3 regions of the Allosaccharopolyspora coralli genome follow, and region 1 is predicted to be linked to each of the others. Evidence: predicted binding sites of a transcription regulator. Region 1 holds the regulator's gene; each other region holds the start of a gene.
The links. Region 1 encodes LexA, which represses DNA repair genes until DNA is damaged. Its sites were predicted from a motif close to CGAACACGTGTTCG; they were not measured.
Positions count from the first base shown of each region.

Region 1 (4,992 bases):
CCGAAACGGCCGGATCGGAGGTCCTGGAAGGGCTCGTCCAGCGCCGCGACCGTCCCGACCCGGCCACGTACGTCGGCGCGGGCAAGGTGCGCGAACTCCGTGACGTCGTCGCCTCCACCGGAGCGGACACCGTCATCTGCGACGGTGAGCTCTCACCCGGCCAGCTGCGACAGCTGGAGGACAAGCTCAAGGTCAAGGTGGTCGACCGGACCGCGTTGATTCTCGACATCTTCGCCCAGCACGCCAGCTCCAAGGAAGGCAAGGCGCAGGTCGAACTCGCCCAGCTCCAGTACTACCTCCCACGGTTGCGCGGGTGGGGCGACAAGATGTCTCGGCAGGCGGGCGGCCGCGCCGGCGGCGCCGGCGGCGGTGTCGGCACCCGCGGTCCCGGTGAAACCAAGCTGGAGACCGACCGCAGGCGCATCCACAAACGGATCACCAAGCTCCGCAAGGAGCTGGCGGCAATGCGCACCGTGCGCGAGACCAAGCGCGGGCGTCGTGCGGCCAACGCGGTCCCCGCGGTCGCCATCGCGGGCTACACCAACGCCGGGAAGTCGAGCCTGCTCAATGCCCTTACCCGGGCGGGTGTGCTCGTCGAGAACTCCCTGTTCGCGACCCTCGACCCGACCACGCGGCGAGCGCGGACGCCGGACAATCGCGACTACACGCTGACCGACACCGTCGGGTTCGTCCGCCATCTGCCACACCAGATCGTCGAGGCCTTTCGCTCGACGCTGGAGGAGGTCACCGGCGCCGACCTGCTGGTGCACGTGGTCGACGGCGCCGAGCTGGCCCCTCACGACCAGGTGTCGGCGGTGCGCGACGTACTCAAGGACATCGCGTCCGAACACGACGAGGCCATGCCGCCCGAGCTGCTCGTGGTGAACAAGATCGACGCCGTCGACGCCACCCGGGTCGCCGAACTCCGTCGGCTGCTGCCGGAAGCGGTGTTCGTCTCGGCCCACAGTGGTAAGGGAATCGAGGGGCTCCGCGAGATCATCGCCGACCGGATACCGCGGCCGGATGTGTTCGTCGACGCCCTCGTCCCGTACACGCGAGGCGAACTCGTCGCCCGAGCACACGCGGAGGGTGAGGTCATCGACGAGGACCACACCGCGGAGGGCACGCGACTCCGGGCGAAGGTACGTGCGGAACTGGCGGGGGCGCTGAAGCCGTTCACGGGCACCGGGTGAGACTGGCGCGACGGTTCGGCGCGGTGGTGACCGCGCTGACGCTCGGCGTGGCGTGGCAGTGGATTGCCGCGCCGAGTGGAGCCGCGCAGCCACCGCCGCCGGAGTTTCCCCCGCCGAGCGCGATGTGTACGGTCACCGACCCAAGCTTGGACGAACTCTCGGGACTGGACTCGGACGGGGAGTCGTGGTTCGTCACCGGCGACGGAGGAACGTCGCTGTCGGTCGCAATGCTGGATCCGAGAGACTGTTCGGTGCGCGACGAGCGGACGGCACCGGCGGACCCGTACGACGTGGAAGACCTGGCGCTCGGCGCCGACGGCGAGGTGTGGCTCGCGGATACCGGTGACAACCAGCGCAAACGGGAGACCGCTGCGGTGCATGTGCTGTATCCGGACGGGCGGAGCGCCCTACACCGACTCACGTATCCCGATGGTCCGCACGATGCGGAAGCGATGCTGCTCGACGGTCGCGGCGTGCCCCACGTCGTCACGAAGGAACCGCTCGGCGAAGCTGGCGTGTATCGGCCCGCAGAACCGCTGGTCGACGGGGAGACCGTGCCCTTGGAGCGGGTCGGGTCCGTGCGGCTCGGCCCGACCACCACCCCCGGTGGGCCGGTAGAGGGCAGCATCGCCAGCGCTGTCGTGACTGGTGGAGCGGTCAGCGCGGATGGACGGACCGTTGCTTTGCGGACTTACACGGATGCGTACGTCTTTCCTGCCCCCGAGGGCGACGTCGTCGCTGCGCTGGCTCGCCGGCCACTCCGGGTTCCGTTGCCTGACGAGCCCCAAGGAGAGGCTGTGGCGTTCGAACCCGACGGCGCACTGTTGTCGGCCTCGGAAGGATCGCAACCAGTGCGCATGGTGCCGGGAGTCGAGCAGGCAGCCTCCGGCGAGGCGGGGCCACCGTCGGATGCGACAGGGGACGAGGAACCGCCTCCCGCAGAGCACGCCGGTGAACCGGAATCAAACGCGAACACGACGGGACAAAATCTCGCCATCGCTGCGGTGTTCGCCGCTCTGATCATGTATTTCGGCGGCAAGCTCGCCCGATTGAGGTCGTGATTCGCCGGTCGATCCGCCGCGCGTCGACGGGCGTCAGAGTCGGCGCAGGACCGCGACGACTTTGCCCAGTACGGTCGCCTCGTCGCCCAGGATCGGCTCGAACGCCTCGTTGTGCGGCATGAGCCAGACGTGGTCGGAAGTGCGCTTGAACGTTTTGACCGTCGCCTCTCCGTCGATCATCGCCGCGACCACATCGCCGTTGTCGGCTTCCGGCTGCTGGCGGACGGTGACCCAGTCGCCGTCGTTGATCCCGAGGTCGATCATGGAGTCGCCGACCACCTGCAACAGGAACAACGTCCCCTCGCCGACGAGTTCCTTGGGAAGCGGGAAGACGTCTTCGATCGCCTCCTCGGCGAGGATCGGTCCGCCCGCGGCGATACGGCCCACGACCGGAACGTAGGCCGCCTCCGGCCGCGCTTTCGCGTCCGCTTCGTCCGCCTCCTCGACGAGCACGCCGACCGTGCGGGGCCGGTGCGGGTCGCGACGCAGGAAACCTTTCCGTTCCAGCACCCGGAGCTGGTACGCGACTGAGGAGGTCGAGGTGAGGCCGACCGCGTCGCCGATCTCCCGGACGCTGGGCGGATATCCGCGTTGCCTCATCCACGCGCGGATCGCTTCGAGTACGCGGCTCTGGCGTTCGCTCAGTCCGTCTGCGAAGGCGGCCTGGCCGGTCGTGTCGGCCCTTGCTTCCTCGGTCGGCGCGTTCGCCGACTCCGTCGAAGCCACCGTCTCAGCCACCTCAGCCTCCTGCCGGCGCGTCGCGCCTCGTTGTGCGTGCGGTTCCACAGTAGACGGCGATCGACCGCGGATCAAACACCTGTTCGAGCTAATTTCCGCCGACACCTGGTGCTGTCGGTGCCGTCTGGTACACAATCGCACAGAGGTTCGATCGAACTGGTATTCGATCAAGATCGACACGCGTGACACCCGTTCGCGTGGTCCTGGGTATGGAGGAGGCGACATGACGGCCAACGTGGAGACTCGGGCGCGGGCCGAACTCGGGCAGTCGGCGGCGGATAAGCCGCGTGCCGCGGCGGCCGAGCGGGGGCGCCTCCAACTCCGAACGTCGGCCGCTCGCGGGTCGGATGCGGGCGCTGCCGCGGGCCTGTCGGGACCGGCCGGTCCGCGAATGTCGGAAAGGCGACGGGCGTCGTCTCGGACGACCAGCGTGTCGAGGGGCAGGAGGGCGGTTCGCGCGAGAGCGCCCTTGACGCCTGCGACGCTTCGTCATTCGGTGTGGTTTACGGGTGCTGCGGCGTCAGGGGGCGGCGTCGGGGACGCGTCGGTGGTGCGCGGCGGGCGCGAGTCTCAGTGGGACGAGGGTGAACGTGCGCCTCGGCGACGGGCAGTGACACGCTGCCGGCGCTACAGCCACGGGCTTCGGGGAGAATGCTCCCGCGGAGAAGGGCTCGTGTGGCTAGTCGCGGTTGCGGCGTGCACGTTCCTCGTCGTCGTGGTCGCGGGGTTCGTCGGAATCTCGGGCGGGGCTGTCGCTCTGCCAAGTCCCACCACCGTCGTCCAGGTGGAACCGGGCGACACGCTGTGGGGATTGGCGAATAGGCACGCCCCGCACGCGGACACTGCCGCGGTGGTGCGACGAATGGTCGAGATGAATGGACTGGAAGGGTCGGTCGCCCGACCCGGCGAGTCGCTCATCGTTCCTTCGGCCTGAGAAGCCTGTCTGTGTTCTTGTTGTGATGCCCGTCAGGGCATGGTCTTGCGTGTTCAGCCCGAGCACGGTGAGAAGCTCCGGTGTTCCAGGTTGTCGCTCGCAAGGCCGGGGCCGCCGCTGCGTACGTGCTGGTACTCGAGGCGACCCCAACGCCGCGAGCGGCAAGCTGGGACGCGGGTAGGTGACCACCACCGCAGACCACAGACACCTTCTAACACTGAGAACGCATGTGGAACTGGGGTGGGTGGTGCGGTACCGACACCCGCAGTGCACGCCTGACTGCGTTGTGGTCCTCTTGGGTGCCACCGTATACGCGGCGGGATCCCCTGCCTTGCGAGGCACGAACTCCAATGCCGGAGCCCCTCACGCTGCCGCGGCTGCTCACGTATGAGGCGTGCCTTACGGGCGCACATGTCAGTTCCCACATGCACTCTGAGTCGCAGCCGAGGATGGGATCCGACGGTTGACGCAGATCAGCGACCTTCGGTCGGTGCGATCACGCGACATCGCCGTGTCGGTTTGCCAAGCAGTACTCGCAGGCTTAGAGTTGACCACAACATCTAGTAGTTACGTCGTTGTGTTTCCTCCACAGCTTGGGCCTGCATCGTGTTCGGTGTGTGATCGTCGTGGTGCGTTGCGGATCTGTCGGTGGTCTGAGTGACTATGTCCTGACGGCGGGAATTCAGGGGGACGTCACCCGCGTTGGCGAGGGCGTCAGAAGGGGGCGATCGTGCGGTGTCCGTTCTGCCGCGGCGAGGACTCGCGGGTGGTCGACTCGCGAGAGATCGACGAGGGGCAGGCGATCCGTCGGCGCCGATCCTGTTCCGCCTGCGGGCGACGGTTCACCACCGTGGAGGAGGTCGTGCTCTCGGTGGTCAAACGATCCGGGGTCACGGAGTCGTTCAGCAGGGACAAGGTGGTCCGCGGTGTCCGTCGAGCCTGCCAAGGGCGCCCTGTCGAAGAGGATGCGCTGCAGCAGTTGGCGCACAAGGTCGAGGATTCGGTGCGCTCGCAAGGGGTAGCCGAACTCCAGAGCCACGAAGTCGGCTTGGCCATCCTCGGTCCG
Region 1 covers NZ_CP045929.1:1,661,189-1,666,180, forward strand. The annotation lists gene hflX (GTPase HflX) at 1-1,193, shown strand, start outside; gene GIY23_RS07915 (NHL repeat-containing protein) at 1,190-2,254, shown strand; gene lexA (transcriptional repressor LexA) at 2,288-2,992, opposite strand; gene nrdR (transcriptional regulator NrdR) at 4,657-4,992, shown strand, end outside.

Region 2 (4,992 bases), 2.0 Mb from region 1:
GGGCGACGGACCCGTCGTGGGACACGTGCCCGAGCCCGCCCGTCGGCCGTGGGCCGAGCGGGTCGGCGGGATGGCGGTGGCGTTGACCGCCCTCGGTGCCCTGGTGCACGGGGCGTCGTTGGTGCTGCGCGGTGTCGCGACCGGCCGGGCTCCGTGGGGCAACATGTACGAGTTCGGTTCCGCGATCACGCTCGCGGCGGTGCTGGCGTGGCTGGTCGTGCTGTTCCGGCAGTCCCGCGCGCTGCGGCAGGAGACCAGCACCGCGACGTTGCGTGGTCTCGGCGGGTTCGTGATGCTGCCGACCACGGTGCTGCTGTTCCTGTCGGGCACGGTGTTGTACGCGGAAGCCGCGCCCCTGCAGCCTGCGCTGCAGTCCTATTGGATCGTGATCCACGTCTCGGCCGCGATCGTCTCGACCGGTGTGCTGTTGTTCGCCGGTGTGGCCAGCCTGCTGTTCATCGCGCGTACGCGGCACGAGAACAACCCCACGAAGATGGTGCGGTTCGGCTCGCGGTTGCCGACGAGCCAAGCGCTGGACCGGCTGGCCTACCGCGCCACCGTGATCATCATGCCGGTGTGGACGTTCGCGATCGTCGCGGGCGCGATCTGGGCCGAGGCCTCCTGGGGCCGGTTCTGGGGTTGGGACCCGAAGGAGACGACCTCCCTTATCGCCTGGATCTGCTATGCCGCGTACCTGCACGCGCGGGCCACCGCCGGGTGGCGCGGCGTGCGCTCGGCGTGGATCAACGTCGCCGGTCTCGCCGTGATGATCTTCAACCTGTTCTTCATCAACATCGTGGTCGCGGGGCTTCACTCGTACGCTGGACTCTGATCGGGTCACCGCGTCGCCGAGAGGCTTGCCCGACGAGGTCGACGCGCTTGATCGGCTTCTCTGACCTGCGGATCTTCGACCGGTACCGGGCCGTGGCACGGTGCCGAACACCTCACCCCGGCTGGATTCCGCGGGTGTTCGGCGACTACCGTCCCGCTTCGAGGGCGTACCCGCTCTGATTCGTTTCTCGGAAGGACAGCCAACGGTGACCGGACGCTACGAGGAGCCCGAGACCCGCCGTAACCTGGGCCCGGCCGACCCGCGGTCCTTCGACGGGGCCGAATCCACGGCACACGGCAACGGGCACTCCGGTGACCTGCCGAACCCGGCGGACCCGGGTTACATCGACCCGAAGACCACGCCGGGCAGGCGACACGTGGTCTCCGACGAGCACCCGATGCCGTCCTACGTGGACCCGTCGGGGCCGGCGGCGGAGACGCCGCAACCGCACTACCCGGGTGGTGTCCAGCAGCAGGGCCAGGTTCCGTACGTGGAACCGAGTCCGTCCGGGCCGCAACAGGGCTTCTCGACCGCATCGGCCTACGCCGATCCGAGCACCCAGTTCCAGCCCGGCCCGTACCAGCCCGGCGCGCAGTCCGGGCCGCACCAGGTCGGCCAGTCGGGCGCCCAGCCCGCACCAGGTCAGCCTGCATCAGGTCACTCCGCACCGGGCCAGCCCGCGCCAGGTCAGTCCGGCCCGTATGCGGTCGGCGCGGCTCCGTCCGCCCCTCAACAGCCGCAGGCCGCACAGCCTGGCCAGTCGGGGCCGCACGAGATTCCCGGTGTGCCCGCGCCGTATCCGGGTGTGGGGCAGCCCGCGCAACAGCCGCCGGAGCAGCCGTTCGGCCAGGACCTGTCCTCGGCGCAGCTGCTGCGACAGACGAAGCGTCCGCCGCAGTCCGGGTGGCGCAAGGCGTTGTACCTGCTCAGCGGCAAGTCGATCAACCTTGGCGAGAGCCAGTCCGACATGTACCGCCGCGAGCTGATCTCTCGGATCAATCAGCCGCTCGCGGGCTGCTACAAGATCGCGATGCTCAGCCTGAAGGGCGGTGTGGGCAAGACGACCGCCACGGCAACACTCGGCTCGACGTTCTCGTCGCTGCGCGGCGACCGCGTCGTGGCCGTCGACGCGAACCCCGACCGCGGGACGTTGAGCCAGAAGATCCCGCTGGAGACCACTGCCACCGTCCGTCACCTGCTGCGGGACGCCCAGCGCATCAGCAAGTACAGCGACGTCCGTTCGTACACCTCGCAGGGACCCAGCCGGTTGGAGGTGCTGGCCAGCGAGCAGGACCCGGCGGTCTCGGAGGCGTTCAGCGAGGACGACTACCGGCGCACGGTGACCTTGCTGGAGCACTTCTACAACGTGGTGCTCACCGACTGTGGCACCGGCCTGATGCACTCGGCGATGAAGGGCGTCCTCGACGTCGCGGACTCGCTGGTGCTGGTCTCGTCGAGCTCGATCGACGGCGCGCGCAGCGCGTCGGGAACCCTGGACTGGCTCGACGCGCACGGATACGGGGAGTTGGTGAAGCGGTCCGTGACCGTGATCAACTCGGTGCGTCCGGGGTCGGGCAAGGTCGACATCGACAAGCTCGCCGCCCACTTCGGTTCCCGGTGCCGTGCGGTGGCGAAGATCCCCTTCGACCCGCATCTGGAAGAAGGCGCCGAGGTCGAGCTGGACCAGCTCGCCGCACCGACGCGGCTCGCGTTGCTGGAGCTCGCCGCACTCGTCGCGGACGACTTCCCGCAGGCAGCAGGCCGTCAGCGCATGGTCTGATCAGCCCTCTGGGAACGACACCGCGAGGCGCGGGGATGCAGGACCACCTACTCACGTTCCCGGATGCCGTCTGGGAGCGGGCGGACGCTCAGCTCTCGCCGGGGTCGCCGTTGTTGCGGTTCTTGCGCTCTTCGTCGAGTTTGCGCAGGAAATCGGGGTCGTCGTCCGGCGGGACCTGGGTGCCGGGCCGGCCGAAGAGCTCGCCGACGCCGTTCTCCGGACCGAAGGCCTTCCACAGCAATACGATGACGGTGATCGCACCGATCGCTGCCAGCGCGTAGAGCATCGCCCACCTCCGTTTCGTCCCTTTCGAGACTAGCTGGTGTGGCGTGGTGGTGGGGTCGCCGAGTCAGGCTGTGTGGCTCACGTCGTTGGTCAGCTCCGCCAGCAGGGTCTTCACCTCGGACTCCCGGAACCGGCGGTGCCCGCCCGGGGTACGGATCGAACCGATGCGCCCGGCGGTGGCCCAGCGGGTGACGGTCTTCGGGTCGACGCGGAACAGCGTGGCGACCTCGCCGGGTGTCAGGAGTTGCTCCTGGCTGTTCGGGCGGGTCTGCGGCGTCACGGTCACGGCTTGCCTCCACGGGTCTTCGCAACAGGTGTTCGGGGAGTCGGTGGTATCGGCTCCGCTGTCTCGCATCCTGGCAGCCGGACATGCGGGTACTCGAACACTCAGGTCCAGGTAAAGGGAAGGTAAGGGACGAACGGGCGTATTCGGACGCAGCGCGCGCCGAGGCGTTGATCGGACCTCCGGCCGGGGTGCCGTTTCCGCACGTCCCGGACCGTCGGCCGTCGGTGACCTCCCGTGCTCTACCCTGGTTGACGTGCAGGAACAGCAGAACGCAAGCGACTCGGTCGGGAGCACTCGCGCCGCTGGTCGACCGCACTCACTGGCCGTCGACCTCACGCTCTACACGCTCGCCCGGTTCGGCATGGTCGTCGCCTTGGCCGCTGTGCTCCTGCTCTTCCGGGTTCCGTTGCTCGTCGCGCTCGCGGTTGCCGTGGTCGTCGTCATGCCGTTGTCCCTCGTGTTGTTCAAGGGCTTGCGTCACCGCGTCGCGGTCGGTGTCGAGGAGCGCACCCGGCACCGCCGGGCACGCCGCGACGAACTCCGTGCGCAGCTCAGGGGCGAACGGGACGAGGAACCCGCGAATCGTGCGGCCGAGCAGCATGCGACGTCGGAGGAGCGTTCGTGACCGAGATCGTGGATCGCTGGTGCGAACGCACCCGGGACTGGACGTCGGAGGCGGTACGGGTCATCGAGGCCGACGCGAACCGCAGCGCCGACACGCACCTGCTCACGTATCCGCTCCCGCACGCCTGGGGTATTGACCTTTACTTGAAGGACGAGTCGACGCATCCGACCGGCTCGCTGAAGCACCGGCTGGCGCGCTCGCTGTTCCTGCACGCGATCTGCAACGGCTGGATCGCCGAGGGAACGCCGGTCATCGAGGCGTCGTCGGGGTCCACAGCCGTCTCCGAGGCGTACTTCGCCCACCTGCTCGGGCTGCCGTTCATCGCGGTGATGCCGCGGTCGACGAGCGCCGAGAAGGTCGCACTCATCGAGCGACAGGGTGGCAAATGTCACTTCGTCGACGAGCCGAACGCGATCTACGACGAGTCCCGCAGGCTCGCCGCCGAACTCGGCGGGCACTTCATGGACCAGTTCACCCACGCCGAGGGGGCGACGGACTGGCGCGGCAACAACAACATCGCCGAGTCGATCTTCGAACAGATGCGGCGGGAGCGCCATCCGGAGCCGGCGTGGATCGTCACCGGCGCGGGCACCGGCGGCACGAGCGCGACGTTGGGCCGCTACGTCCGCTACCGCAGGCACGGAACCCGCCTGGCCGTGGTGGACCCGGAGCACTCGGTGTTCTTCGACGCGTGGTGCGAGAACGACCCCGGTCGCGTCGGCGACCGCGGCTCGCTGATCGAGGGCATCGGACGTCCCCGGGTCGAACCCTCGTTCGTCGGTCAGGCCATCGACCGCATGGTCAAGGTTCCGGACGCGGCCTCGATCGCGACGATCCGGTGGACCGAGGAAGTGCTCGGCCGCCGAGTCGGCGGCTCCACAGGGACCAACCTGTGGGGGGTGTTCACCCTCGTCGCCGAGATGGTCGCGCGTGGGGAACGCGGCAGCATCGTGACACTGCTCTGCGACGGCGGTGAGCGGTACGCGCACACCTACTACGACGACGGCTGGGTGTCCGAGCAAGGCATGGATCTGGATCGACCGTGGCGCGTGCTGGAGCGGTTCCACGCCACCGGGCAGTGGCCTGCCGACGAGCGCGCCGGGGTCGAGACGAGTGCGTAAGCCTGCCGTAGCCGCCGGTGCGCTCGCGCTGGGAGTCCTGGCCGGGTGTTCGGGACAGGAGCC
Region 2 covers NZ_CP045929.1:4,486,032-4,491,023, reverse strand. The annotation lists gene ccsB (c-type cytochrome biogenesis protein CcsB) at 1-832, shown strand, start outside; gene GIY23_RS20880 (MinD/ParA family protein) at 1,038-2,612, shown strand; gene GIY23_RS20875 (hypothetical protein) at 2,701-2,898, opposite strand; gene GIY23_RS20870 (BldC family transcriptional regulator) at 2,962-3,183, opposite strand; gene GIY23_RS20865 (DUF4229 domain-containing protein) at 3,437-3,808, shown strand; gene cds1 (L-cysteine desulfhydrase Cds1) at 3,805-4,929, shown strand; gene GIY23_RS20855 (DUF3558 family protein) at 4,922-4,992, shown strand, end outside.
Region 2: the regulator LexA is predicted to act here: its motif matches at 3,205-3,218, upstream of GIY23_RS20870 (BldC family transcriptional regulator).

Region 3 (4,992 bases), 220 kb from region 1:
GCCGAGCACCTCTCGGCACTCGAACGCAGCGGCGCGCACGCGCGGCCGGTCCGCAGGCCTGAGGAACTCGACGCCGTGCACGGCCTCGTGCTGCCCGGCGGGGAGTCGACGGCGATGACGCGGCTGCTCACGACGTTCGAGATGGCCGAGCCGCTCCGCTGCCGACTGCGGTCCGGGATGCCGGTGTACGGGTCCTGCGCGGGGATGGTGCTGCTGGCGACGAGCGTGCTGGACGACGACGGCTCCGCCTCGCCCGCGGTGAGCCCGTTCGGCGCGCTCGACGTGGTGGTGCGGCGCAATGCCTTCGGCAGGCAGACCGAGTCGTTCGAGGACGACCTCGACGTCGCCGGTATCGACGGCGGACCGGTGCATGCGGTCTTCATCCGCGCGCCATGGGTGGACAAGGTCGGCGCGGACGTGGAGGTCCTCGCGAGGTCCCGGCCGCCGACCGCGGCGGAGGTCACAGCGAGCGAGGACGGTCTCGGTAGGATCGTCGCGGTCCGGCAGGGGCCGGTGCTGGCGACCTCCTTCCACCCGGAACTGGTCCAGGGCGACGAGCGCGTCCATCGCCATTTCGTGGAGACGGTCCGCGCGGGGTGAGCGATCTGCCACCGGCGGGAAGCCGGTGCGGACACGAACCGGCGCGACGGACGAAGACGGACGGCGCCGCCGCGACGCGGCGCGATCGGACAAGACGGAGGAAAGATGAGCGGCCACTCCAAGTGGGCGACCACCAAGCACAAAAAGGCCGCCGTGGACGCCAAGCGTGGGAAGCTTTTCGCAAAGCTGGTCAAGAACATCGAGGTCGCGGCCCGAACCGGAGGGGGAGAGCCGGAGGCCAATCCCACGCTGTTCGACGCGATGCAGAAGGCACGCAAGAACTCCGTACCGCAGGACAACATCGAGCGGGCGCGTAAGCGGGGTGCCGGCGAGGAAGCCGGCGGCGCCGAGTGGCAGACGATCATGTACGAGGGGTATGGGCCGAGCGGCGTGGCCGTGCTCATCGAGTGCCTGACCGACAACCGCAACCGCGCGGCGGGCGACGTTCGGACGGCGATGACCCGCAACGGCGGCTCGATGGCCGATGCGGGGTCGGTGTCGTACCTGTTCTCGCGCCGGGGCGTGGTCCTGTTGCCCAAGGCGGGACTGTCCGAGGACGACGTGCTCGCCGCGGTCCTGGAGGCCGGGGCCGACGAGGTCAACGACCTCGGCGAGAGTTACGAGATCCTTTCCGAGCCGAGCGATGTGGTCGACGTCCGCAAGGCGTTGCAGGCCGAGGGCATCGAGTACGACTCGGCGGAGATGAACTTCCTGCCGTCGGTGCAGGTCCCGGTCGACGCCGAGGCCGCACGGAAGCTGTTCAAGATCGTCGACGCGCTCGAGGACTGCGACGACGTGCAGAACGTGTATTTCAACGCCGACATCTCGGACGACGTCATGGCCGAGGTCGGGTGACACACTCAGAGTGCATTGGGAACTGGCTTGTGTGCCCGTAGGGCACGGTCATACGTGATCAGCCGCAGCGCGAACTGGGGCGGCGGTACCGGACCACCCACCCAAGTTCCAAAACGCCCTCTCAGTGATCCGGTGCGAGCGGCACTTTCGCCTCACGGGACGAGGCGAGAGTGCCGTTCGCACCGAACAGCGGGTGAGGTGAACGGACCGTTCGCCCCACCGGACGAGGCGAGAGTGCCGCTCGCCTGTTCGAGACACGGTCGGTTGAACCCGCAGTCGGACACCGTCGGGTGAACCGATGTGCGCGGGCCGCTCGGGCGGCTCGCGGAGTCCTGTGCCGAAGGGATCGCGATGGCCTCGATCGACGAGGACGAGCGGCTGCGCCGCTGGATGATCAACACCGCGGACGAGCACGGTGCCGCCGTGATGCACGTGCGAGCCGGAGACCAGGAGGCGGCGTACGCGTTCACGGTCGGCGCCTGGCGGCGGTTCGGCAAGCCCGAGGCGGTGGTGATCGGCCTGCCGCGCGAGGTCGCGCACGCGGTGCTCAACACCTACGTGCGTCGCGCGTCGTCGGGGGAACGGTTCAAGCCGGGCGGGACCTACGACGGATTCCTGCAGGGCTGCCCGATGACGGTGGAACGGATCGCCAAGCAGCACTACGCGCAGTTCCTGGGCAGCGCGTTCCTGGTCTACCGCGACGACGACTTCCCGGCGGTGCAGTTGATCGCCGCGACGCCGCAGGGCGCGTTCCCGTGGCACGAGGACGCGCCGCGCGGGTTCGCCGAGTACCAGCCTGTGCTCACGGTCAGCGGGGTTCCGGAAAGCTGGACGCCGGGCGCGAACGGTCCCTGACCGGTTCCGCCGACGGTGCGCGTGTCGGGGTTCCGGCGACGGGGTGATCACCCGGTACAGTTCGAACGGATGTTCACCCGAGTCCTTCGGGCTCAGAAGCGGGGAGTGCGGCGTGCGTGTGCTGGGAGTCGACCCCGGGCTGACCCGGTGCGGGATCGGCGTGGTCGACGGTGAGCGTGGTCGTCGCGCCCGCTGTGTCGAGGTCGGTGTCGTCCGGACCCCGGCCGAGACGGAATTGCCACGGCGCCTGCAGGTGGTGGGCGAGGAGGTCGAGCGCTGGCTCGACCGGCATCGTCCGGAGGTCGTGGCCGTCGAGCGGGTGTTCAGTCAGCACAACGTCAGCACGGTGATGGGCACCGCGCAGGTCTCGGGCGTGGTGGCGTTGCTCGCTGCGCAGCGTGACGTGCCGGTCGCGTTCCACACGCCGAGCGAGGTCAAGGCGGCGATCAGTGGCTCGGGGCGCGCCGACAAGAAGCAGGTGGCGGCCATGGTCACGAAGATCCTCGGCTTGGACACGCCGCCGAAACCGGCGGACGCGGCCGACGCGCTCGCGCTCGCGGTCTGCCACGTGTGGCGTGGTCCGATGCTCGCGCGGATCGCCGAGGCTCAGACGCGAGCGGAGGCGCTGGCGAAGAACCATCGGAACCGGCTGCAGGAGGCGTCGCGGGCAGCGCGCCGGTCGGGCGAGAAGCCGTCGAAAGGACACAGGCGATGATCTCCTCCGTGCGGGGACCGGTGTTGTCGGTGGGCTTGGACCACGCGGTCGTCGAGGTCGGCGGCGTGGGGCTCGCCGTGTACGCGACGCCGGCGACGTTGGCCTCGTTGCGGCGCGGTGAGCAGGCCGCGCTGTCGACGGCGCTGGTCGTCCGGGAAGACTCCCTCACGCTGTACGGCTTCGCCGACGCGGAGGCGTGCGAGCTGTTCGGCCTGTTGCAGACGGTGTCCGGAGTGGGACCGCGGCTCGCGTTGGCGACGCTGGCGGTGCTCGACCCGGACCAGCTCTGCGGCGCGATCGGGGACGGCAACATCACCACTCTCACGCAGGTGCCCGGTGTGGGGAAGAAGAGCGCCGAACGTCTCGTGCTCGAACTGCGGGACAAGGTCGCCGCGTTCGCCGGGCCTTCGGCGACCCTTCAGCAGTCCGCGGGCGACGGCCGGGTGCGCACGGAGGTTGCCGAAGCGCTCGTGGGTCTCGGTTTCACCGCGAAACAGGCCGAGCAGAGCGTCGAGAAGGTGCTCGCCGCCAACGGTGCCGAGGCCGACACCTCCGCCGTGCTGCGCAAGGCGCTCGCGGTGCTGGGGCCGAAATGAGCGAGCCCGAGGAGCTGGACCCGACGTGGTCGGTGCACTCGTCGAACGGGCAGGTCGAACCGAACCGGGATCTCTCGGCGCGGGAGGCGTCGGCGGAGCACGACGTCGAGCGCAGCCTGCGCCCGCGCGAGCTCGAGGAGTTCGTCGGGCAACCGCGCGTACGCGAGCAGCTGCAACTCGTGCTGCGGGGCGCGCTCAACCGCGGCGACCAGCCGGACCACGTGTTGTTCTCGGGGCCGCCGGGACTGGGCAAGACGAGCCTCGCGATGATCATCGCCGCCGAGCTCGGCGCCGCGATCCGGGTCACGTCGGGCCCGGCGTTGGAACGGCCGGGGGACCTCGCAGCGATGCTGTCGAACCTCACCGAGGGCGACGTGCTGTTCATCGACGAGATCCATCGCATCGCCAGGCCGGCCGAGGAGATGCTCTATCTGGCGATGGAGGACTTCCGGGTCGACGTGGTCGTCGGCAAGGGGCCGGGAGCGACCAGCATCCCGTTGGAGATCGCACCGTTCACACTGGTCGGTGCGACGACGCGGTCGGGGGCGTTGACCGGACCGCTGCGCGACCGGTTCGGTTTCACCGCGCACATGGAGTTCTACTCGCCCTCCGAGCTGGAGCTGGTGCTGCGCCGCTCGTCGGAGATTCTGGGTGTGGATCTCCGCGAGGACGGCGCGCGCGAGATCGCCCGCCGTTCGCGGGGGACCCCTCGGATCGCCAACCGGCTGCTGCGCCGGGTCCGAGATTTCGCCGAGGTACGGGCCGACGGAGCGGTGACGGTCGAGGTCGCGCGAGCGGCGCTGGAGGTCTACGACGTGGACGAGTACGGGCTGGACCGGCTGGACCGTGCGGTGCTCGCGGCGCTGGTGAAGTCCTTCCACGGCGGACCTGTCGGAATCTCCACCCTGGCCGTGGCCGTCGGTGAGGAGTCGACGACCGTCGAGGAAGTGTGCGAGCCGTATCTGGTGCGCGCAGGCATGATCGCCCGGACGCCGCGTGGCCGGGTGGCGACGGCTGCCGCGTGGCAGCACGTGGGGGTGACTCCGCCGCCGCACGCTCCCGGCGAACAATTGCCCGGTTTGTTCGATGCGGAGTGACCCGGAGTAGGGTGCGCGCCACCGCCGGTGGGACTGGCACACTGGTACCGGACATCCGAACAATCCGGGCGCGCGGTTCGAGGACCGTGCCCACGAGGCCGTCCCCCGGCGCCCGCCGAACGGAGCACGATGGAATCCCTAATTTTCCCGCTGTTGATCGCGCTGCTCGCCGTGCCGCTGTTCCTGCAGGCACGCAAGCAGAAGAGGGCGATGCAGGAACAGCAGAAGCTGCAGAACTCGCTGGCCACCGGCGACCGGGTCATGACGACCTCGG
Region 3 covers NZ_CP045929.1:1,880,411-1,885,402, forward strand. The annotation lists gene pdxT (pyridoxal 5'-phosphate synthase glutaminase subunit PdxT) at 1-600, shown strand, start outside; gene GIY23_RS08955 (YebC/PmpR family DNA-binding transcriptional regulator) at 706-1,455, shown strand; gene GIY23_RS08960 (DUF4262 domain-containing protein) at 1,807-2,310, shown strand; gene ruvC (crossover junction endodeoxyribonuclease RuvC) at 2,423-3,025, shown strand; gene ruvA (Holliday junction branch migration protein RuvA) at 3,022-3,621, shown strand; gene ruvB (Holliday junction branch migration DNA helicase RuvB) at 3,618-4,718, shown strand; gene yajC (preprotein translocase subunit YajC) at 4,848-4,992, shown strand, end outside.
Region 3: the regulator LexA is predicted to act here: its motif matches at 2,373-2,386, upstream of ruvC (crossover junction endodeoxyribonuclease RuvC).